4 regions of the Aquipseudomonas campi genome follow, and region 4 is predicted to be linked to each of the others. Evidence: predicted binding sites of a transcription regulator. Region 4 holds the regulator's gene; each other region holds the start of a gene.

Region 1 (3,070 bases), 1.0 Mb from region 4:
TGCTGTAACGCCCTAGAACCTGTTTACGATCTCCTGGCCGTCGGCCATACGGCGTTAAAAACAGCCTCGGAAAGTCGCTTGCGGCTAACGCGCTTCAGCGCGACCCGAAGGGCGAGTGAAACGAGTCATGCTCATTTACAGCTCGTAAACTCCGCTTCCTCGGCTGTTTGATTCGCTGACGCTCACCCTGCGGGCCAGCCTTTCGGCTGTTACTCCCTTTGGTCGTTGCGCCTTGTCTGGCTCTAGTCCAAAAGATCGTAAATAGGTTCTTACGACCACAGCCAGGCGGCGCCGCGCACGCCGCTGGAGTCGCCATGGCGGGCCGGCAGCAGGCGGGTGTTGACCTGGTCGGAGAACACATGGCGAACCAGCAGCGGTGGCACCTGTTCATACAGTGCCTGGATGTTCGACAGGCCGCCGCCGAGCACGATCACCTGTGGGTCGAGGATGTTGATCAACGAGGCCAGGCTGCGCGCCAGGTGCTCGCAATAGTGCTGTAACGCTTGTTGCGCCGCGGGCTCGCCCGCCAGCGCGGCAATGGCCAGCTGCTCGGCAGTCAGGCCCAGGTTGCTGCGGGCGGCCCAGCCGGGACCGCTGAGAAAGGTCTCGATGCAGTCATCCAGGCCGCAGTAGCAGCGTCTGGCCGGGCCATCGACCTGGTCGCGCCAGGGCAGTGCGTTATGCCCCCATTCGCCGGCAATGGCGTTCGGCCCCGCGAGCAGGCGGCCATGGATCACGACACCGCCCCCCACCCCTGTGCCAAGGATCACGCCGAATACGCTGTCGGCCCCGGCTCCCGCGCCATCGCTGGCTTCCGACAGGGCAAAACAGTCGGCATCGTTGGCCAGGCGTATCGGGCGTTGCAGCAGCTGCTCCAGGTCGCCCTGCAGATCCTGGCCAATCAGGCACACCGAGTTGGCGTTCTTGATCCGCCCATGATCCGGCGAGCGCGTACCGGGGATGCCAATGCCGACGCTGCCGATACCGCCCAGGTCATGCTCAGCTTGGCGGACCAGTTGCGCGATGGTCTGCAGGCAGGCGGCGTAATCGCCCTGCGGGGTTGGCAGGCGGCGGCGTAACCGCTCGTCTGAGCCTTCCAGGGCGATAATTTCTGTCTTGGTGCCACCCAGATCAATGCCGAAGCGAAACTGTGCGCGCATTCTTAACCTTAAGTTACAGAGGTTGAGGTCGATATCCGGTATACAGCATGCCTAGGGAAGTGCGCTTGCCTGAGTGACAGCCCCTGGCTTGAACTGTTCTCGCTCTGTTGTGTGCTGACTGCCTCGCACACAAGCGATTGTTCCCCTCAAGTCATGAACAGCTTCTACGATTCAGTTGTACCAGTACCTTGCCGTTCCATTTGCCGGTCTGCTCCCCACCGGCATACAACAATAATGGCAACAGGAGACGTTTAGTGAATAGCGTGTTGTATCCCGCCATTGCGCTGATGAACCGCATGAGCTTCGGCATGAAGTTCAGCCTGATCAGTGTGCTTTTCTTCCTGCCCATGTCGGTGACCAACTTCTATCTGGTGCGCGACTCCTACCACGAGTTCGTCGATACCCGCACGGAGTTGCAGAGCCTCGAATTGCTCAAGCAGAGCCTGAAGATGCGCCAGGAACTGGAGCGTCTGAACGACCTGTTGGAGATCAATGCCGTCCTCGGCCAGTCCGGTGAATCGGAAAAGCTGGTCGCGCAGATTCGCGCACTGGAAACCAGCATCAACAGCACGCTGGACGGCCTGCAACCGAGCAGCAGCAATGCGCAGAAGGTCGAGGAATTCAACGCCCAGCGCGATAGCATCAAGGCTGCCCTCGACGCCGTCAAACAGGAATCCTCGCAGCGCAGCAAGGCCGGTCTGGTGGTCAAGGCCCTGGATAACGCGGAAGTATTCATCAAGTTCGTGGCCAGCCAGTCCGGGCTCAGCCAGGACAGTGAACTGACCGTACGGCAGATGAGTGAGCTGATGACCAGCGTCACCCCGCCGGTGACCAAGGCCTTGAGCAAGGGCCGCGCGCTGGGGTCCTACTCCCTCGGCCAGGGCATCCTCGGCTCTTCCGACAGCACCAAGCTCGATGAGATGCTGCTGGAGCTGGAAAAGCTGCATGCCGAATACGGCTTCAAAATCCAGAACGCCTTGCAGGGCAACGCCCAGGCGCAAAAAAGCCTGACCAGCCTGGCGGAGGCCAGTCGCAATGCCCTGACCGAGGCGGGCACCCGTCTGGAAGACAGCATCCTCATGGCGGATACCCTGGATGCGCCCTGGCAGGACTTCTTCGACCAGATGACCGCCGGCATCGACAAGACCTATGTGCTCAACGATGCGGTCCTCGGCTTCCTTGATCAGGAGCTGAGCCAGCGCCTGGAAGCCAAGCGCGTGCAGATGGTGCTGCTGGTAGCGGCATTGGTCCTGGTGTTCCTGTTGATTGGCTACCTGTATGGCGGTTTCTACGTTTCCACCCGCGTCACCCTCAAGGGCTTTGGTCATACCCTGGGTCAGGTCGCCGCCGGCGACATGACGGTCAAGGTCAACGTCAAGAGCCAGGACGAGCTGGGCGAGCTGGGCCAAGTGTTCAACGGCACCGTGGCGAAGATTCGCGACCTGATCGAGCTGGTTGGCCAGACCGTTACCGAAGTCGAACGGCAGGCTGATCGCGTCGAACTGGTTTCCGGCGAGAGCAGCCAGGCGGTCAATGCCCAGCGTGGGCAGATCGAGCAGGTGGCCACGGCGATGAACCAGATGTCCGCCACCGCCCAGGAAGTGGCACGCAGCGCCGCCGCCGCCGTGGACAGCGCGCAGAGCGTCAACAACGAAACGGTCAACGGCCGCGCCATGGTCGAGTCGCAGGTTGGCAGCATCCAGCGTCTGGCCAACGAGATCGATCAGTCGGTCAGCGTGATCAACCAGCTGGCCGCCGACAGTGCGTCGATCAGCCAGGTGCTGGAAGTGATCAAGGGCATCGCCGGGCAAACCAACCTGCTGGCGCTCAACGCCGCCATCGAAGCGGCACGTGCCGGTGAGCAGGGCCGCGGCTTCGCCGTGGTCGCCGACGAGGTGCGCAACCTGGCC
Region 2 (3,070 bases), 490 kb from region 4:
TATCTGACGCGGGCCGTGCTGGATCTGGATGAGCTGGCGCTCAATCAGGTGGAGAGCGCGCCCTGAACCTCCACCCCGCCGGCGGCCGGATGGACCGTCGGCGCAGGCACAACCCTGTGCCGCATTCCCAGTGCTTTGGAGTGAGTAGATGAAACCTTTTGTGATGATCACCGGCGTCTCGTCGGGCATCGGCCTGGACTGCGCCCGGTTGTTGCTCAGGCGGGGCTATCGGGTCATTGGCACGCTGCGCAGCGAGGCCGATGCCCGGCGCCTGAGTGGGGAGCTGGGGGATGACTTTCTGCCGCTGCTGCTCGATGTCAGCAAGGCGCAGGACTTGCCCGCGGCGCTGCGCCAGGTCGAGGGCTGGGTGGGTCAGCAGGGGCTGGCGGCGCTGGTCAACAACGCCGGTATCGCCTCGCCCTGCGGTCCGCTGCTGTTGCAGCCGCTGGCGGAGATCCGCGGCCTGTTCGAGGTCAATCTGTTTGGGCTGCTGGCGGTGATCCAGGCCTTTGCTCCCTTGCTCGGCGCCTATGCGGGCAGTGAGCGGGCGGGGCGGTTAATCAACCTCGGCTCGATGTCGGGCCGGGTGGCCACGCCGCTGACCGGCAGTTATGCGGCCAGCAAGCATGCCCTGGAGGCGGTCAGCGATGTGCTGCGGGTAGAGCTGGCCATCTACGGCATCGACGTGGTGCTGATCGAGCCCGGGCCGATTCGCACGGCGATCTGGGACAAGGCGCCGGATTACCACTGCTACCAGGGCACTGATTACCAGGCCGGTATGGCCGCCCTGGGCACGATGATGGCGGCGAATGCCGAGCGGGGCGCCGCGCCGGCGCTGGTCAGCCAGGCCATTTTGCGCGCCATCGAAGCGCCGCGGCCGAAGGCGCGCTATCCCCTGCATCCGTTGTGGCACCTGGCGCGCTGGTTGCCGACCCGCCTGCTGGATCGCTTGATGGCCAGGCGCGTCGGCTTATCGGCCAGGCGACCTTCCGCCTAGTCGGCTCAGCTGTGCTTGCGCGGGACGATATTGTGCTCGCTGCGCCAGGTGGCTGGCGGCATGCCGAACTGCGAGATGAACCAGCGGGTGAAGGAACTCGGCAGCGAGTAGCCGAGCATGTCGGCGATGCGCGCCAGCGAGTAGCCGGGGTTTTCCATGTAGCGGATCACCAGCTCGCGGCGCACGCTGTTGATCAGCTCGCTGAAGGTGATGCCGCCTTCCTCCTCCAGGCGCCGTTGCAGGGTGCGCACGTTCATGCCCTGGGCCTGGGCGATCTGTTCGATGGTGGCCCGCCCCATGGGCAGCAGCAGGTAGATGGCCTTGCGCACATCCAGTGCCAGTGAGTGCTCGCTGGCATCCTGCAGCGAGTCCAGGTAGCGCTGTGCATGGCGGGCCATGGCGGCGTTGGCCAGCGGGTTGGTGGTATCCAGGTTGGCCGAAGAGCAGACAATGCCGTTGAACTCGCTGCCGAACTCCAGCTGACAGCCAAATATGCGTCGATGTACCGACAGATCCGCAGGGGCCTCGTGGGTGAAATTGATGCTGATCGGGTGCCAGTGTGCGCCGAGCAGGGCCGCGCAGAAGCGGTGCATCACGCCGATAGCCAGTTCGATGGCCTGGCGACTGTGGGTGGGGTATTCGCTAACCACTTCCTCGCGAATGATCACCGCCTTGCCGGCGTCCTCAATATGAATGGCCAGCGAATCGTTGAGCAGGTGGCGGTATTGCACGATCACCTGCAAGGCATCACGCAGGCTGTGCTGGTGGCTGAGCAGCAGGCTGACTTCGCCGAAGTCGGACAGCTGACGCAGTTCGGCCATGCGCAGACCGAGGGTCTCGCAAGCGCTTTCGCGGGCGGAGTCTTCCATCAGGCGGATGGCCGCTTCTACCGGAATGCGCTGCTCGGGGTCGTTGAGTACGGACTGGCTCAGGCCGGCTTTGGACATCAGGGCATGGGTGTTCAGGCCGTACTGGCGAGCAACTTCGAGGTAGTTGGTCAAAACGGCGGAACGGGCTTGGGCAGTCATGATGGGGCGCTCTCGGGGCGGCTCTTGGTTGGCCGCGTGGCTTGGACAGGCGGTTAGCTTATAAAGCCTTAGTCATGAAATGAAAAGTGCCTGGCGGCTAAAGCTAAGCGGGGAGCGGGGGGCATTTTTACAATCCAGTGCACTTCGCTGGGTCAAGGCGCCCGGCGGCAACCTCCAAGCCTCACGGCCTGTGGGGAACACAGACGTCCTGTCGCGGCTGTCGCGGACTCGCTCCGTGAGTATGGCAGCGAAGTGCGGTCCCGGTAGGCAGTCGCGCGGTATCGCGCAGGAGTAACGATGCGAATCAACATGCCACTCAGTGGTCGCGAGACCCGCTTTCCCGCCAATCAACGCCTGATCTCCAGCACCGATGCCAAGGGCCTGATCACCTCCTGCAATGACGAGTTCGTCGCCGTCAGTGGTTTCAGCCGTGAGCAGTTGCTGGGCAGCCCGCACAACCTGGTGCGTCACCCGGAGATGCCGGCGCAGGTCTTCGCGCAGATGTGGGAGTACCTCAAGGCCGGCAAGAGCTGGATGGGGATCGTCAAGAACCGCTGCCACAATGGCGACCACTACTGGGTCAACGCCTATGTCACGCCGATTCTCGAGCAGGGCCGGGTGGTGGGCTATGAGTCGGTGCGGGTCAAACCGGATGCCGATCAGGTGCGCCGCGCCAGTGCCCTGTACAGCCGCCTGAACCAGGGGCGTGCGGCGAGTTCGCTGGGCGAACGGCTCGGCGTGTTGGCGCGCTTCCTGTTGCTGCCGTTGCTCGGTGCGCTGCTGGGGCCCTGGTTGTTTATCGAGGGCTATGCCGGCCTCGGGATTGCCTTGGTGATCCTGCTGTCGCTGGGCCAGACCATCGCCACCATGGGCTTCGTCAAACGGGCCCTGCTGCGGGTGGCCCTGGCGGCGCCCAAGGCCTTTGCCAGCGAATTGGTGGCGCGCACCTACACCGACGATACGGGCGCGGTGTCGCGCCTGCAGCTGGCGCTGCTCAGCGAGGGCGCGCGGATCCGTACGGCGCTCGGCTTGCTCGGTGATTACG
Region 3 (3,070 bases), 1.8 Mb from region 4:
AGGAGAAGCTGGGGAACAGCTGGCAGTAGCCAAGCGCCCTGTCCTCGTCGTCGGCCAGGGCCAGGTAGATCACCGACTCCTTGCGGGTGAGACGGTTCTCCAGGAACTTGCGCGACGAGTCCGGCAGCGGCAGCTCGCCATAGAACTCACGGTACTTGATGAACAACGGGGTCAGCAGGTCCAGGTGCTCCAGGGTGGCTTGGACGATGCGCATAGCGGGCCTCGGCTTTTGTGGAGTGGCGTGGCTGGCAATGCAGATGCTGTGCCAGTGGTCAGACTTGATCCTGCCTAATGCAACTGGAAAGCGCAATCCAAGCAAACGTTTGATTTAACTCGGCTTGCCCCGCAGAAGGTCGGCGGGCGCTGTTTGCAGCACTTTCCAGGCTGGGCCGCTCGCTCTCGTCCTTGAGGTTGACTGCGCAGTGCAGGCGACGATCAACACTGCGCCTCAGGTACAGCAAACGGTGGGCGCGCGGTGCTCTAGCTGAGGCTTGCTAGGTCTCCGTTGAAGAGGTCGTCGTGGCAAGCGTTTGTCAGGCCTGCACAGGGAGCGTAGGTGAAAAAGGGCCATGGCCCCGCCTTGCTCCTGGATACCGCCGAGCGCTGCGCTCGGATCTAAGCTCTGGAGATGCGTGTGGGCAGACTCCCGTGCCGCTGCACATCTCGGCATCCCTTGCCATACTCTGTCCCGCAGCCGCCCATGCCTGCGAACAGCTGGGGCTGTCTTAGCCGGCATAAGCCGACGAGCGGCCCCTCGCGGGCATGGTTGTGAGTGGCGGAGTGATCGAATAATCGAGTAGAAATGCTGGCAGATTGCCATTTTGCTCATGGCTTTTGCCTGTGCCAAGGGATAGGCTCGGATAAAAGATTTTTGGCGCCAGTTTTGGCGTCACGACATGTCACCGTTCAAGTTTGTCTGCCAAGAGCAGATATCTAACGGTAGAGGTGCCAGCCAGACCCCGTTGCGACAAGCGCGTTGAACAAGTGTTCAGGGTGCAGGACACAGGTGGTACAGGGGCGATGTCAGGCTGGGGTGGTCGGCGGTTTCTTGCGCCGAACGTGACTGAATGCATTTGTCGAGATCATCTATGTCGTTGTCGCTCAGCGCTCCCTGCTTCTGCCTCCAGCCATTGAACAACATGGTTGGCACCCTTGCCGTTACCGGCTCCAGCGTCACGGGGGAGAGTTCCCCGTTCGGTGTGATCACCCTGGTTTTGCTATTGCTGGTCGCTGGCGTCGGCTTCTGGTTGCTGCGGGCCAAGCATGCGCGGGCGCTGGAAACCTTGCAGCAGGCCCTGGCCGACAGCGAAGCGCAACGCCGCAACATGCTGCTGCCTGAGGTGCTCGAGCAGCATCAGCAGCAGAGCCGCGAAGAACTCGATGCACTCCGGCAAACCCTGGCGCAGAGCCAGCAGCAGGCCCAGCAGGAGCTCTATGCCCTGCAGCAGGAGTCCGAGCACACCCGCCAGGCGCTGGAGCAGGAAATCGGTCAGATGCGGGGCGCGCGCCAGGTCATCCTGCAAGAGATGGCCGGCAAGATGGTGCAAATTGAAACCGCGGTGCAGGAGTTGCTGGATATCACCGCGACCATCGATCGCTGGCATGAAGGCATGAACGGCATCATGGTGCACAACAAGATCATGCAGAAACAGATCGGCGACTTTAAGGGCATCGTCGGCCAGATCGCCATTCTGTCGCTCAATGCGGCTATCGAGGCGGCACGCGCGGGTGAGTCCGGGCGTGGCTTTGCGGTGGTTGCCGACGAGGTGCGCAAGCTCTCGACCAGCGCCGAAACGCTTAACGAAGACTACCGCACCAACCTGAACAAGAACGCCCTGATCGCCACCCTGGCGTTTCAGGATGTGCAGGCCGGCGGCAATATGATCGTCACCGCCATTCATGGCGTGCAGAGCCGGATCAGCAGCCTCGGGCAGACCCTGGAAGGTGCCAACTAAGCCATGCGCACAGCCAATTACGAGCTCGATGCGACGCTGTACAAGTTGCTGCAGGTGGCGTTGGAGCAAACCCTGAAGGCCTGCGCGCCCTCCGTGCCCTGGGTCACCAGCAAGGTCGAGACGCTGGATGAGCTGCGCCATGAGCACTGCATAGTCCTGACCATTTCCTCGTTCAAGTTCAAGATCATGTGCCTGCTGCATCATTCCATGGATGCGGCCAATCGCACCTTCGTGGCAGAGGCGACCGCCACCAAGCTCGAAGACCTCGAGGAGTCGGTGTACACCGACTACCTGATGGAAATGAGCAACAGCTTCTGCGGTACGTTCAAGCGTCACTTGCAGGGCAGCTGCCCGCCGCTGGGGATGTCCACGCCGAACTTCCTGGAGAGCGCCAGCCTCAATTTCGACCACATCAAGCTTGCGCACTGTGTGCATGTGCGCGCTCAGTCAGCTAGCGGCGCCTCCTCGCTATTCGCTGCCAGCGCGCTGGTCATTGCCCGCGACGAAGGCGATTTTACCCTGCTGCCGTATCAGGATTATGCCAGCGAGATGGATAGCGCCGCCGACAGCTCAGGAGAGCTGGAACTCTTTTAAAAGCCCCGTTTTCTATTGCAGAGGGTCGCGCTCGTATGATCGGTTTTGAGAAACAGCTCGTCAGCAAGGTGTTGATCTTCGAGGATGCTGCCGTCGCCCAGGGTCAGTTGAAGGCTTTTTGCAGCGAACATGGCCTGATCGGCCTCAAGCAGGCCAACCATTCGGCCATGAAGATGCTGCAAGCCAATATCGATCTGGGGGCGGTGCTGATTTCCGAAGGCTGCACCGACAGCGCCGAGGGGATAAGCAACGGCTTCGAGCTGGCCCGACGTGTTCATCAGCTGCGCCGGGAATTGCCGATTTTCATTCGTCGTGATGGCCGTGCCGACCTGGATGATCTGGCTCCCGAGCAACGAGCCGGGATTGCTGGTGCCTACGATATCGAACGCCCGGAAACCCTCAAGCTGTTGCTCGACCAGTACCTGGCCGACACCGAGTACCCCATCTCGCTGATTCGGCGCATTGAAGAAGTGACCCATAGCTCCCTGACGGCGCTTTTTCGTGATATCGAGGTGAGCAAC
Region 4 (3,070 bases):
CCACCAGCCAGAGCCAAGTGCTCAAGGCGGCCTACCATAGTTATAAGCGCTGCGGTCTGTCCGGTTGCATCCTGAGTAAACTGGATGAAGCCACCAGCCTTGGCGAAGTTTTAGGGCTGGCTATCAGCCAGCATCTACCGGTAGCCTATCTGACTGATGGGCCGAAGATTCCGGACGATGTGCAGGTGCCGCGCAGCCACCAGTTGGTGAGTCGCGCCGTCAGCCTGCAAACCACGGAAGATCCGAGCGAAGAAGCCATGGCAGATGTATTCGCCGGTCTGTACCACAATCCGGCCAGGCGGGCGGGTTAGGGCAGGCAGTAGCGGTCAAGGCGATCTAGTGTTGAGGAAAGGTCGGTGTAGTTGCCCGATCAGCCCAGTCCAGGCAAGACAAGGTGTGTAGAAAACATGGGTAGTTTGCATCCCGTACAGGTGATTGCAGTGACCGGCGGCAAAGGTGGCGTCGGCAAGACCAACGTGTCGGTGAATCTGTCACTGGCGCTGGCCGATCTCGGCCGTCGGGTCATGCTGATGGACGCCGACCTCGGCCTGGCCAACGTCGATGTGCTGCTTGGCCTCACGGCCAAGCGCACCCTGGCCGACGTGATATCCGGCGAGTGCGACCTCAAGGACGTACTAATCCCGGGGCCCGGCGGCATTCGTGTGGTGCCGGCCGCTTCCGGCACGCAGAGCATGGTGCAACTGACGCCCATGCAGCATGCCGGCCTGATCCAGGCCTTCAGCGACATCAGCGACAACCTCGACGTGCTGGTGATCGATACCGCTGCCGGCATCGGTGATGGCGTGGTCAGCTTCGTTCGCGCCGCCCAGGAAGTGATAGTCGTGGTCTGCGATGAACCGACCTCGATCACCGACGCCTATGCCCTGATCAAGCTGCTCAACCGCGATTACGGCATGAGTCGGTTCCGTGTTCTGGCCAATATGGCCCACAGCCCGCAGGAAGGTCGCAACCTCTTTGCTAAGCTGACTAAAGTGACTGACCGTTTCCTCGATGTGGCCCTGCAATACGTGGGTGCCGTGCCGTACGACGAGTCAGTCCGCAAGGCCGTGCAGAAGCAGCGCGCGGTCTATGAAGCTTTCCCGCGCTCGAAGTGCGCACTGGCGTTCAAGGCGATCGCCCAGAAAGTCGACACGTGGCCCTTACCGGCCAACCCGCGCGGCCATCTGGAGTTTTTCGTCGAACGTTTGGTGCAGCAACCGATCGCGGGAACGGCGGTATGACAGCAGCAGCCAGTGGACTCCGTATGTACAACAAGGCGCAGGCGCAGGATTCCCAGCACCAGCTGATTGAGCGCTACGGGCCGCTGGTCAAGCGTATTGCCTACCATCTGCTGGCACGGCTACCGGCCAGTGTTCAGGTGGATGATCTGATCCAGGCCGGCATGATCGGCCTGCTCGAAGCCTCGAAGAAATATGACGGAGGCAAGGGCGCCAGTTTCGAAACCTACGCCGGTATCCGCATCCGTGGCGCCATGCTCGACGAGGTGCGCAAGGGCGACTGGGCACCGCGCTCGGTACACCGCAACACCCGCATGGTCAGCGACGCAATCAGAAAGATTGAAGCCCGCACGGGTCGAGACGCTAAAGATCAAGAGGTTGCGGCCGAACTCCAATTGAGTCTCGAGGATTACTACGGCATTCTTGGCGACACTTTGGGCAGCCGCCTGTTCAGTTTCGACGACCTGATGCAGGACGGTGAACATGGCGGCATGCATGAAGACACCGGGAGCACCCAGACCGAACCCCTGCATGAGCTGGAAGACGAGCGCTTCCAGTCGGCGCTGGCTGAAGCCATCGCCAACTTGCCGGAGCGCGAACGCCTGGTTTTGGCGCTGTACTACGACGAAGAACTGAATCTCAAGGAAATCGGTGAGGTCCTGGGAGTCAGTGAGTCCCGTGTCAGTCAACTGCACAGCCAGTGCGCCGCACGTTTGCGTGCGCGTCTGGGTGAGTGGCGGGCCAGCTGAAGGGCTACCGGTTTCATGATTGCGGCGTCTCCGGGGGCCGGTGACGTTTAAGACTGTACGGAGGTCGACTTGGACAAGAACATGAAAATCCTCATCGTTGATGACTTCTCGACGATGCGACGGATCATCAAGAACCTCTTGCGTGATTTGGGATTTACCAATACCGCCGAGGCGGATGACGGGGTGACCGCATTGCCGATGCTGCAGAGTGGCAGCTTCGACTTTCTGGTGACCGACTGGAACATGCCCGGCATGACCGGCATCGACCTGTTGCGCGCGGTGCGTGCCGACGATCGCCTGAAAACCCTGCCGGTGCTGATGGTGACGGCCGAGGCCAAGCGTGACCAGATCATCGAGGCCGCGCAGGCCGGGGTGAATGGCTACGTGGTCAAGCCGTTCACGGCTCAGGTGCTGAAGGAGAAGATCGAAAAGATCTTCGAGCGGGTTAATGGCTGATGTTCGCCACGAGGGCGCTATGGCACACGATGACTCCCTGGGCGAGCTTGAATCGACCCTGAAGATGCATGCAACGCAACTTGTCGACAGCCTGGAAAAAGGCCGTTTTGGCGAAGCCGTACAACTCATTCACGAACTCAACCAGACCCGCGACCGTGGCCTGTATCAGGAAGTTGGCCGGCTGACGCGGGAATTGCACAACGCCATCGTCAATTTTCAGATCGATCCCGGTAATCCCCACGCTCAGGAAATCTCGCAGATCAGTGATGCTACTGAACGGCTCTCCTATGTAGTGACGATGACCGAGAAAGCGGCCAACCGCACCATGGATCTGGTCGAGCAGAGCGCGCCGCTGGTCAATGGCCTGGGTGACGAGGCGCAGAGTCTCAGCGCCGACTGGGGCAAGTTCATGCGCCGCGAGCTGGGCGCCGATGCCTTCCGCGAGTTGGCTAAACGTATCGAACTGTTCCTCGCTCACAGCGAGCGTGACAGCCAGAAGCTCTCCGGTTACCTGAACGACATTTTGCTGGCGCAGGACTATCAGGACCTGACCGGCCAAGTGATCAAGCGCGTGACGCAACTGGTCACCGAGGTTGAAGGAAATCTGCTGAAGCTGGTGTTGATGGC

The links. Region 4 encodes FliA, which starts transcription of late flagellar genes. Its sites were predicted from a motif close to CTAAAGTTTNNNNNNNNNNNGCCGNTAA; they were not measured.
Region 1: the regulator FliA is predicted to act here: its motif matches at 1,168-1,195, upstream of HNE05_RS04425 (methyl-accepting chemotaxis protein).
Region 2: the regulator FliA is predicted to act here: its motif matches at 2,123-2,150, upstream of HNE05_RS11540 (methyl-accepting chemotaxis protein).
Region 3: the regulator FliA is predicted to act here: its motif matches at 906-933, upstream of HNE05_RS17410 (methyl-accepting chemotaxis protein).

What each region holds. Positions count from the first base shown of each region.
Region 1 covers NZ_CP053697.2:969,287-972,356, forward strand. Annotated here, with positions in the region: gene ampE (regulatory signaling modulator protein AmpE) at 1-8, shown strand, start outside; gene HNE05_RS04420 (ROK family protein) at 270-1,160, opposite strand; gene HNE05_RS04425 (methyl-accepting chemotaxis protein) at 1,415-3,070, shown strand, end outside.
Region 2 covers NZ_CP053697.2:2,477,637-2,480,706, reverse strand. Annotated here, with positions in the region: gene HNE05_RS11555 (hypothetical protein) at 1-66, shown strand, start outside; gene HNE05_RS11550 (SDR family oxidoreductase) at 149-997, shown strand; gene HNE05_RS11545 (AraC family transcriptional regulator) at 1,003-2,025, opposite strand; gene HNE05_RS11540 (methyl-accepting chemotaxis protein) at 2,323-3,070, shown strand, end outside.
Region 3 covers NZ_CP053697.2:3,760,966-3,764,035, reverse strand. Annotated here, with positions in the region: gene HNE05_RS17415 (GNAT family N-acetyltransferase) at 1-214, opposite strand, end outside; gene HNE05_RS17410 (methyl-accepting chemotaxis protein) at 1,140-1,955, shown strand; gene HNE05_RS17405 (hypothetical protein) at 1,959-2,549, shown strand; gene HNE05_RS17400 (chemotaxis protein CheX) at 2,585-3,070, shown strand, end outside.
Region 4 covers NZ_CP053697.2:1,989,469-1,992,538, forward strand. Annotated here, with positions in the region: gene flhF (flagellar biosynthesis GTPase FlhF) at 1-311, shown strand, start outside; gene fleN (flagellar synthesis regulator FleN) at 408-1,241, shown strand; gene fliA (RNA polymerase sigma factor FliA) at 1,238-1,987, shown strand; gene HNE05_RS09210 (chemotaxis response regulator CheY) at 2,069-2,443, shown strand; gene HNE05_RS09215 (protein phosphatase CheZ) at 2,463-3,070, shown strand, end outside.